3 regions of the Ruegeria sp. BC5 genome follow, and region 1 is predicted to be linked to each of the others. Evidence: riboswitches for the same ligand, from Rfam matches in the RefSeq annotation. Region 1 holds a riboswitch; each other region holds the start of a gene.
What was found. A riboswitch is a leader RNA that binds a small molecule or an ion and turns the genes downstream of it on or off. The one in region 1 is predicted to bind cobalamin.

Region 1 (3,267 bases):
AGCAGCGCGTTGAACGCGCTGGTCGACAGCATGTGGACCTCGTCGATGATATAGATTTTGTAGCGCGCGCTGGCGGCGCGATAGCGGACACTGTCGATGATCTCGCGGATATCGTTCACACCGGTGCGGCTGGCGGCATCCATCTCCATCACGTCAACGTGGCGGCCTTCCATAATGGCCACGCAATGTTCGCATTGGCCACAGGGCTCGGTCGTTGGTTTGCCGTCACCATCGGGGCCGATGCAGTTCATGCCCTTGGCGATGATCCGTGCCGTGGTGGTTTTGCCGGTGCCGCGAATGCCGGTCATGATGAAAGCCTGCGCGATCCGGTCGGCCTCGAACGCATTTTTCAGCGTACGTACCATTGCATCCTGACCGACGAGATCGGCAAAAGTTTCCGGGCGGTATTTTCGGGCAAGAACCTGATAGGCGGGGCTGGGCGTGTCGTTCATATCTGCTCTGTCGGATTCGGGTTCCGATGCAGCGTAGAGACCCCTGCCGCCCGCGTCCACAGCAGGCTTGGGTGAATTTCGGTTTGCAGCACAATTTGCACGCCTTAGAAGCGAGTATCAGGGAGGGCCCGTAGTGAGCCAGTTCGCACTTCATTCAGTTCAGATTGGAAACGGCACCGTTGCCTTGTCGCCCCTTCCGGGGCGCGGTGGCGGGTATACGCGGGACTTGGGAACGATCCGCGACTGGCAGCCGGATCTTGTGATCTCGATGACCACCGAGGTCGAAATACTGCAAGAGGGCGCAAGTGGGCTTGGCGAAGACCTGCACGCACTCAATATCAAATGGGTGCATCTGCCGGTTGCGGATTTCGGTACGCCGCCTCCTGAGGTTGACGCGGCGTGGGGCAGTGTCAGCCCTGCGGCGACTGATATCCTGTCCCGCGGGGGGCGGGTGCTGGTGCATTGCCGGGGCGGCTGTGGCCGGTCCGGGATGATCGTGCTGCGCCTTATGGTCGAGCATGGCGAAGACCCCGAGACAGCGTTGACCCGTTTGCGTGCGGTGCGGTCCTGCGCCGTCGAGACCGACGGCCAGATGAAATGGGCAGCCCTTGGGCGGACGCGCGACTAGATCAGAGCGCCACCTGTCGTTCTGCCTGTGCCACCGGGTTGGGCGGGATCGCTGTGACCTCAAGCATGGCGCAGGGTGGGGTGGTTAGCATGCCTGCGGGGCGCATGGTCACATCCGGGCCGAACATCATATCTGCGAAAACATCCAGCGACTCGAGGGGCGCATCCTCGCTTGTTCCACAAAAGACCCGGATCAGGTCTTTTTGAGCGCGAAACCGTGCGCTGCATCCTTGCGTGCAATAGGCCAGCTCAGAGCTGCCGTCGAACTCAAAATCAGGCGTCGTCGCCGGAACGGCAGCATCCATCGCCTGCACGATCGCGCGCGCCATCTGTGCCAGCGCCGGACAGGTTTTTCCTGTGCGTTGGCAAACGGTTGCGGTAAATTGGTGTGTCTTTGTCTTCCAGATCATATTGCGCCCTCCGCGCGTGGAACGGGGGTGTGGATCAGGTGTGACAGCGTGCTGACGACCTGCCCGGACACCCCGCCCGAGTTTCGGTTTCTTGTTCGATGGCAGGTCTCCTGACTTGCGGGTCGTTGCGTTGCCGACCTTCCCAGCCTTGCGGCCAGTGGTGTTTCGGCATTGCTCACCGCTTACAGTTGCGGGGGCAGTCGCGGCCTTGGTTCGTTCCGGTATTCCGGGCAGAACCGCACCGTGTTCCCTTTTCATCCCGCCCCGGAGACCGGGGACGAGAACCATCATCCAATCGCTAGCGGGTAGGGGTGACCTGAGTCAAGCCGCCTTTTGGTGGGGCAAAGTGGACGCGTGGTCATGCGGAAACAGGATTGACTTAGGGTGGCAAAAGATGCCGTTTGGGGTGGTGAACTAATCGGTTCAGATTGAGGGCGCCATGCTGGATACCGCACAAGCTGTTTTAACCGAGGATTTTCAGTTTCCTTCTGGTTCGACCCAACTGTCGGCTCGGCTGTACCTGCCGGTAGCCGAACCTGGGATCGCAGTGGTGATCCACAGCGCCACCGGAGTGCCGCGCGACTATTATCAGCACTTCGCACGCTGGTTGGCTGCGGAACATGGCATTGCCTGTCTGACCTATGATTACAGCGATTTCGGTCATTCGCAGAGCAGGCCATTGAAGTCAGCTCAGGCCACGATGGCGGATTGGGCGCTGATCGACATGCCTGCGGCTCGGGCCGAGATGCGCAGGCGATACCCCGACGCGCAGCACTGGAGCATCGGCCATTCCGTCGGCGGTATGCTGGGGCCGATTCAGCCCGATATTGATCAGATCGACCGCATGATCTGCGTCTGCGCCGGGCCGGTGACTGTGTCGGACCATCCCTGGCCTTATCGGGCGTTGGCTTTGCTGTTTTGGTACGGACACGCGCCCCTGGCCGTAAAAGCGCTGGGTTACCTGCCGGGCAAGGCACTGGGATTCGGATCGAACCTGCCTGCCAGCGTCTATTGGCAGTGGCGCCGCTGGTGCACTGGGCCGCGCAACTACCTGCCCGAAATCGGCGTGTCCTTGCCCGAGGCCCGCTGGGCACAGTCAGACACACCAGTGGATCTGTTCAGCTTTGAGGATGACGATCTGGTGCCAAAGAACGCGGTCTGGCGGCTGGCTGATCTGTACGGGCCCAACGCACGCCGCCATTTGTTGTCTCCGGCCGAGTTCGGACTGTCCGAGGTTGGCCATATCGGTGCCTTTGCCCGGCGCAATTCGGCTGTCTGGCCACGGTTGATTGCCTAGGCCTGTTCGCAACAATTCCATGTCGGGAGCTTAAGTGAGAGGTTGGACATCGACCCAAGCGGGGCTCGTTGTGGCTGCTTCCTTCCGGACCTGACCAGGTTGGCGAGGCGCTCGCCCGCGCCAACCTCTCGGGGTCTGATATAGGCAACGGGCGCAGGAAACACAACCCGTCAGAGCGTCAAACGGATCAGCAAAAAGCCCTCATCGTCTTCTCCGACGACGTGAGGGTCATATTCTTCAAGCTCGGCAATGTGGGTTTGTGCCTTCGGACCAGTTCTTAACAGCGCAGTCGCGCCCTGCATCGGGGCAAAGCCAAAAGGATAGGGCGCATATTGCAAGGGATCTTGCGGCAGTGCGCCGGACAGATAGTCCTGCAAGACGCGCTGAACAGGAAGGTTCGGCAGCGCGATGGGCTCGGCCTGATCAACAAAGGGAAAGTGACCCCCGCCATTGGCACGGTAATTGTTCAGTGCGACGACGA
Region 2 (3,267 bases), on a different contig from region 1:
GGCTTTCCGCGGCTTCGGCCCCCTTGGCCACAAACTCGGCCACCAGGTCTGGGTTAAGGTCGTGAACCGTCAGGTCAATCCCGTTGCGCAGAAGCGAGCCGGACAGTTTGCCGCCCACATTTCCTAAACCGATAAATCCGACTTTCATGTTTCCCTCCTGACGGTCGTATTCGGGCCGAGTATCTGTGTTGTCTGTTAGAAACGAAAATGATTAATAATGCCAATTATGGTCAAAATAATTTGGTGATATATGGATCGCCTTCCAAACCCCACATGGTTGCGCAGCTTTGAAACCGCCGCGCGGCATCTGAATTTTACCACCACAGCAAAAGAGCTGGGCCTGACGCAGACGGCGGTCTCATTGCATATCCGGTCGCTTGAAGCCGAGCTTGGGCAAAAGCTGTTCACCCGGAATGCCCGCCGGTTGGAACTGACTGAGCTGGGGCAGTCTTATTCGTTGACTGTGCGGCGTGCGCTTGGCGACATCGCCCTGTCCACCAACAGCCTGTTCGGCCCTGCCTCGCGCCAGACCCTGACGATCCGTGCGGCGATATCGACAGCCACCTATTGGGTCGCGGCGGAACTGCCCGACTTTACCGCTCGCCACCCCGAGATCCCAGTACGCCTTGTCTCGCACATCTGGAATGACAGCGTGGCCCCCGGCGATTTGGATGTGGAAATCCGGCTGGGTTATGGCGATTGGCCCGGCGTTCAGTCCGAAAAGCTGACAGATGAAAAGCTGGTACCGGTATGCCGGGCCGGGGACTCGCCCGCGACCCTGAACGTACTGCGGCAAGGCCCTCTGATTCATATCCTTGGATACGAAGACAACTGGGCGCGGTACTTTCAGGCCAACGGGCTCGCGCTTCCGGACCAGCCGCCCCGACATTCGGTGGACACCTCGGTCGCAGCACTGCAGCTTGTGATGGCAGGGGCGGGCTATGCAACGGTTCTGGAACGGTTCGCCCGGAATGCGATCCGGCAGGCTGTGCCGATTGCAATTGCGGGACCTGCGATTCCTTTTGCCCAGTCGCATTACCTGATCAGTACACGAGGCGCTACGCAATCGACCGCTGCGGCAGGGTTGTTTTGCGCTTGGCTGCGCGAGAGGCTGGCCGCGCATGCCGCGGATTGACACAGGCTGGTCGCTTTTTTGGTTTGAACGATTTCACCATGCGCCTCGTGCTTGACAAGCCCCCTGCCCGTGCCGCATGTCGCATGCGTTGGTGTCCATCTTCGGATGGATGAAAAGGGAATGCGTCAGCGGGCAACCGTCAAACGCAGCCGCCCCCGCGACCGTGACCGGAGAGGGTGCCCAATGCCACTGGCCCGCAAGGCCGGGAAGGCGGGACATCTGCCGGGGCAAGCGCCCCGACATCCGCAAGCCGGGAGACCTGCCAGCGCCCGAAGTTGAAACCGGACGGGGTGATCCGGTGTCGGGTCCATGTGCAGACGTGGCCCGCATGAAACCCCGTCCCCTGCAAAGAGGATTTGGGGGGATGAGAGACGTGACCGAGACTGCACCAGTCGAGCTGCTGGTCTGCACGACCTGTCGGCGTGGCCTGCCGATTGAAGACGATGCGCAACGTCCAGGTGCCCTGCTGCACAAGGCACTGGAAGACGCCGATTTGCCCGAAGGTATCGTGCTGAAGCCGGTCGAGTGCCTGTCAAATTGCGATCAGGGTTGTTCCATAGTGCTGCGCGGCGGACCGACCCGCTGGACCTTTGTGTACGAAAACCTGAACGAAACCGACCATGTCGACACCATCGTCGAAGGCGTCACCAAGTATCTCGCCGCCGAAGACGGTCTGGTCAAATGGCGCGAACGTCCCGAACATTTCCGCAAAAACTGTGCGGCCCGCATTCCCCCGATTGGAGCCCTGAAATGAGCAACCTCGAAAAACTCCCCGTCACTGTGATCACCGGCTTTCTGGGTTCGGGCAAAACCACGCTGGTCAAACATCTAATGCAGAACCCTCAGGGCAAGCGTCTGGCCGTTGTCGTCAATGAATTTGGCGATGTGGGTGTGGATGGCGACATTCTGAAATCCTGCGCCATTCCCGATTGCCCGGCGGAAAATATCATGGAACTGGCCAATGGCTGCATCTGCTGCACCGTGGCCGATGATTTCATTCCGACCATCGAGGCGCTGATGGCACTGGAGCCGCGCCCTGATCACATCCTGATCGAAACGTCCGGTCTGGCTCTGCCAAAGCCGCTGTTGAAAGCGTTTGACTGGCCCGATATCCGCTCGAAAATCACCGTGGATGGCGTGATCGCTCTGGCCGATGCCGAGGCCGTCGCCGCCGGGCGTTTTGCCCCGAATGTCGAAGCCGTCGACGCCCAGCGCCTGGCTGACGACTCGATCGACCATGAAACGCCCTTGTCCGAGGTGTTCGAGGATCAGATCTCCTGCGCCGACATCATCCTGCTGACCAAGCCTGACCTGGCTGGCCCGGAAGGCGTGGCAAAGGCCAAAGAAGTGATCGCAGCCGAGGCTCCGCGCGCCCTGCCCGTCGTCGAAGTTGCCGAAGGCGCTGTGGACGTGCGCGTCGTACTGGGGCTTGAGGCTGCCGCCGAGGATGACATGGATGCACGCCCGTCGCACCACGATGGCCACCACGATCATGAACATGACGATTTCGAAAGCATTATCGTCGAGTTGCCGGAACAGACCGATCCGGCAGCACTGGTTGCCAATATCGAACGCTTGGCAAATGAGCTGAACATCCTGCGGGTCAAAGGTTACGCCGCTGTCCAGGGCAAACCGATGCGCTTGTTAGTTCAGGCGGTTGGCGCACGAGTGCGACATCAGTACGACCGCCCATGGGAACCCGGCGAAGAGCGCCGCTCGCGTCTGGTGGTGATTGCCGAACATGACGACATCAAAGAGGCCGCGATCCGCGAGATCCTCGTGGGTGTGACCGAGGCCGCCGAGTAAGCCATGCACGTCGTCTTCCGCGAAAGCCACGGGCTCGAGGAAACCGAGACCCCGACCGATCTGGGCCAAAGCCCGGCGGATCTGGTGGTGCTGTCCTTTTCGGACAGCGACCTCGGAGCTTTCGCGGCAGGCTGGCATCGCGGTGGCGGGGCTGAGGGGCGGATGCCCACGATGCGGTTGGCCAATCTGACGGCGCTGAAACACCCTCTGTCCGTCGATACCTACGTCGAACAAACTCTGGAAGGTGCGAAAGGCATTCTGATCCGCCTGATCGGCGGCGTGCCTTATTGGTCCTATGGCCTGCAGCAGGTTCTGGCGCTGGCGCA
Region 3 (3,267 bases), on a different contig from region 1:
CCGAAGATCTGAACCTGCCCGCGCTGGCCGATCCGGACGCAACGACCGTGGTGTTCATGGGCAAACGGACCTTTCCTCTGTTGGTAAATGCGCTGCATGAGCATGGTCTGCCGCTGGAGACACCTGCCCTAATGGCCGAATCCGTATCGACTCCCGACCAGAGCCTGCACCGTGCAACAATTGGCGCGCTGTCGCAAAAGCTGGAGGCCGAGATCGGCACAGCCCCGGCGCTGATCCTGTATGGCCCGCTGGCAGAGTTCGACGATGTTTGAGTTGTCTCTAATCGGAATTGGCACTGGCAACCCGGATCACGTGACCTTGCAAGGGGCAAATGCCATCCGCGATGCAGACCTGATCCTGATCCCGCACAAGGGCGAGAACAAGGCTGATCTGGCCGGGTTGCGCGAAGAGATCATTGCAGCTGTGACTGACACTCCGCCGCAGATCGCCTATTTCGACATTCCCAAGCGTCGGGCCGATGATGGTTATCTACGCGGGGTCGACGAATGGCATGATGCCATTGCCCTGCGCTGGCACGAGGCGATTGCGGCCCACCCGAATGCGCGACAAGTGGCACTGCTGATCTGGGGCGACCCGTCGCTTTATGACAGCTCGTTGCGAATCGCGTCGCGGCTGGACCCTGAGCCCACGACACGGGTGATCCCTGGCATCACCGCGCTGCAGGCATTGACGGCCGCCCACGCCATCCCGATCAATGATCTGGGCGCGCCTTATGTTGTGACCACCGGACGGCGGATCAGGGATGAAGGCTGGCCGGCAAATGCCTCGAAAGTAGCGGTAATGCTGGATGGCGAGTGTTCGTTTCAATCCCTGGACATGGCCGATTATGACATCTGGTGGGGTGCCTATGTCGGCATGAAAGAGGAAATCCTGATCAAAGGCGCTTTGACCGATGTGGCGCAGGAGATTCTGGACACCCGTGCCAAGGCACGTGCCGATCATGGCTGGATCATGGATATCTATTTGCTGAAAAAGCGCGTGATCTGACCTAAAAGGTCGCAAATGACGATTGCACCAGCGGCATCATAGAGGCTAAATGAACGCGTCTGGTCCTGCCGGAGACATCCGGATGCTAAGAGGGAATGTGGTGCGACTGCCATGGCAGCCAAATCCACAGCCGCCCCCGCGACTGTAAGCGGAGAGCCCCTGTTCAACCAGCCACTCCTGTTCTCAGGGGGAAGGCGAACAGAGGCATCGACCCGCAAGCCAGGAGACCTGCCAGGCGACAATTGAAACACCGGTCGTCGGGTGCGGCGGCAAAGGAGAATAAAAGATGGCAACACAAACGCAAACAGCATCCGCCTCGCGCGCTGGTATCCTTCCGGTCATGTTCGCGGTGGTACTGGGTCTGGGTATCATCACCCTGACCGGTCACGTACAGGCCGCGGCGCTGCATGACGCAGCACACGACGTGCGCCACGCGACCGGCTTCCCCTGCCACTAAGACCATGTTCAGTCGTATACTGACCAGCGCGTTGTTCGCTGGTGCTGCAGCGGGGCTGATAGCCGCCTTGCTGCAGTTGGTCTTTGTGCAACCTGTTTTGTTGCACGCAGAGCTGTACGAATCCGGTGAGTTGGTGCACTTCGGAGCCGAATCCGTTTCGGCGCATCCCGAATTGCCGGGCATGTTCTCGGAACTGACCCGTGACGCGCTGAGCGTCATTTTCACCATGCTGACCTATACCGGTTACGCGCTGCTGATGGTTGCTCTGATGTCCGTGGCCGAAGGCCAGGGCCACACGATTGATGGCCGCACCGGCGTGCTTTGGGGTCTGGCTGGGTTCATCGCCTTTCATCTGGCGCCTGGCTTTACCCTGGCACCAGAGGTGCCTGGTGTAGCGGCAGCTGACGTCTATGCCCGACAGGTCTGGTGGTTTGCCACTGTTGGTGCTGCGCTTGTTGCGCTGTGGTTGATTGCGTTTGGCGGCAACCTGATCAGCTATGTGATCGCAGCAGCCCTGTTGCTGGCACCCCATCTGATCGGTGCGCCCGAACCGGATGTGTTCACCGGCCCCGTCCCGACCGAGATCGGCGCTCTGTTCGCCGCTCGCGCCTTTGGCATTGGTCTGGTGGCCTGGGTTCTGGTTGGCGCCTTTGCCGGGTATTTCTGGCAAAGCGAAGGCAAACGCGTCGAAGCAGCGGCCTGATCCTCTTATGTAATGACGCGCCGGGTTCTGCCCGGCGCGTTTCTTTTTGCCCAAAAGGAAAGAAAAATGGCACGCTCACTTGCCCTTTTTGCAATCGGCCTTGTGTTCGGTGGTGGTGCTGGTTTTGTGCTGGCGGCAGCCAATGGCGCCACGTTTGACGGCCACGATCATGGCGATCCGTCCCATCACGGCGGCGCGCATGCCGAAGCGATGGCCCATGACCATTCGACCACGGTAAACCTGCCCGCAGGGGCGGACGCCCCCAGCGTTGCAATCGCGCTGACCCAGGACCCGATGGCCGGGTGGAACCTGCACGTCATGCCGCAGAATTTCCGGTTTGCCCCAGAAAACGCGTCAACAGCCGACGTAGACGGCGAAGGCCACGCGCATGTTTACATCAATGGCGAGAAACTGGCCCGGCTCTACGGCAACTGGATACACATCCCCGACCTTCCGAAGGGAGAGGTCGAGGTTTCGGTTTCGCTGAACGCAAACAGCCACAGCGCACTGACGGTCGACAACGTACCGGTCAGCGCTGCCGTGACCGTTCAGGTCGATTAAAGCGCCGGTATCCGCGCGCGCAAACACATCCGAAGTCGCCCGCAGGGTCGGGCGTCTTCGATCCAACCTGCGGGACTGTCCAAATAGGCTTTGCAGGTCGCGACGATGTCTTCGGCATCGGTAACGATATCGACCCCCGAAAACACGTAAGACGCCCGTCCTGCGGCCTGCAATGCCAATGCGGTCGGCTCAGCGCAGCCACTGAAACAGGCGTGATCCGAGATGACGACCCGGCCATTCAGCCCTGCACGCACCAGCGCGTCATCCACGGCCTGCCTCTCGGCCACTCGGTCACGCGTTCCCGCACAACTGCTGCAAATCAATAGGCGTATCGGGTCCACGTGTGGCCTCGTGTTTGATGGTTTGCATGTTTCTGCGGCTTTCTAGACGTCGGCGCAATCCTGAATACGCACGGAAATGTGCGTGCGCGGAACTCGGATTTCTGGCATCACTCAGACAGTCACATTGAACGAGGCACCGTCATGCGCACGCTTTTGGGTTTGCTCTGTCTTCTCGCCCTGCCTGTCCGGGCCGAGGA

Region 2: another riboswitch for cobalamin. It lies ahead of ACR0LY_RS00345 (DUF1636 family protein); the one in region 1 lies ahead of ACR0LY_RS16410 (hypothetical protein).
Region 3: another riboswitch for cobalamin. It lies ahead of ACR0LY_RS00275 (CbtB domain-containing protein); the one in region 1 lies ahead of ACR0LY_RS16410 (hypothetical protein).

The regions. Positions count from the first base shown of each region.
Region 1 covers NZ_JBQFUN010000008.1:50,309-53,575, reverse strand. The annotation lists gene ACR0LY_RS16420 (DNA polymerase III subunit gamma/tau) at 1-452, opposite strand, end outside; gene ACR0LY_RS16415 (protein-tyrosine phosphatase family protein) at 586-1,080, shown strand; gene ACR0LY_RS16410 (hypothetical protein) at 1,082-1,489, opposite strand; cobalamin riboswitch at 1,573-1,793, opposite strand; gene ACR0LY_RS16405 (alpha/beta hydrolase family protein) at 1,929-2,786, shown strand; RNA gene ffs (signal recognition particle sRNA small type) at 2,819-2,917, opposite strand; gene ACR0LY_RS16395 (bifunctional 2',3'-cyclic-nucleotide 2'-phosphodiesterase/3'-nucleotidase) at 2,957-3,267, opposite strand, start outside.
Region 2 covers NZ_JBQFUN010000001.1:69,186-72,452, reverse strand. The annotation lists gene ACR0LY_RS00355 (NAD(P)-dependent oxidoreductase) at 1-148, opposite strand, end outside; gene ACR0LY_RS00350 (LysR substrate-binding domain-containing protein) at 251-1,135, shown strand; cobalamin riboswitch at 1,208-1,416, shown strand; gene ACR0LY_RS00345 (DUF1636 family protein) at 1,500-1,889, shown strand; gene cobW (cobalamin biosynthesis protein CobW) at 1,886-2,941, shown strand; gene cobN (cobaltochelatase subunit CobN) at 2,945-3,267, shown strand, end outside.
Region 3 covers NZ_JBQFUN010000001.1:54,871-58,137, reverse strand. The annotation lists gene cobA (uroporphyrinogen-III C-methyltransferase) at 1-272, shown strand, start outside; gene cobF (precorrin-6A synthase (deacetylating)) at 265-1,008, shown strand; cobalamin riboswitch at 1,052-1,258, shown strand; gene ACR0LY_RS00275 (CbtB domain-containing protein) at 1,295-1,465, shown strand; gene ACR0LY_RS00270 (CbtA family protein) at 1,470-2,168, shown strand; gene ACR0LY_RS00265 (hypothetical protein) at 2,235-2,729, shown strand; gene ACR0LY_RS00260 (DUF1636 family protein) at 2,726-3,070, opposite strand; gene ACR0LY_RS00255 (DUF302 domain-containing protein) at 3,212-3,267, shown strand, end outside.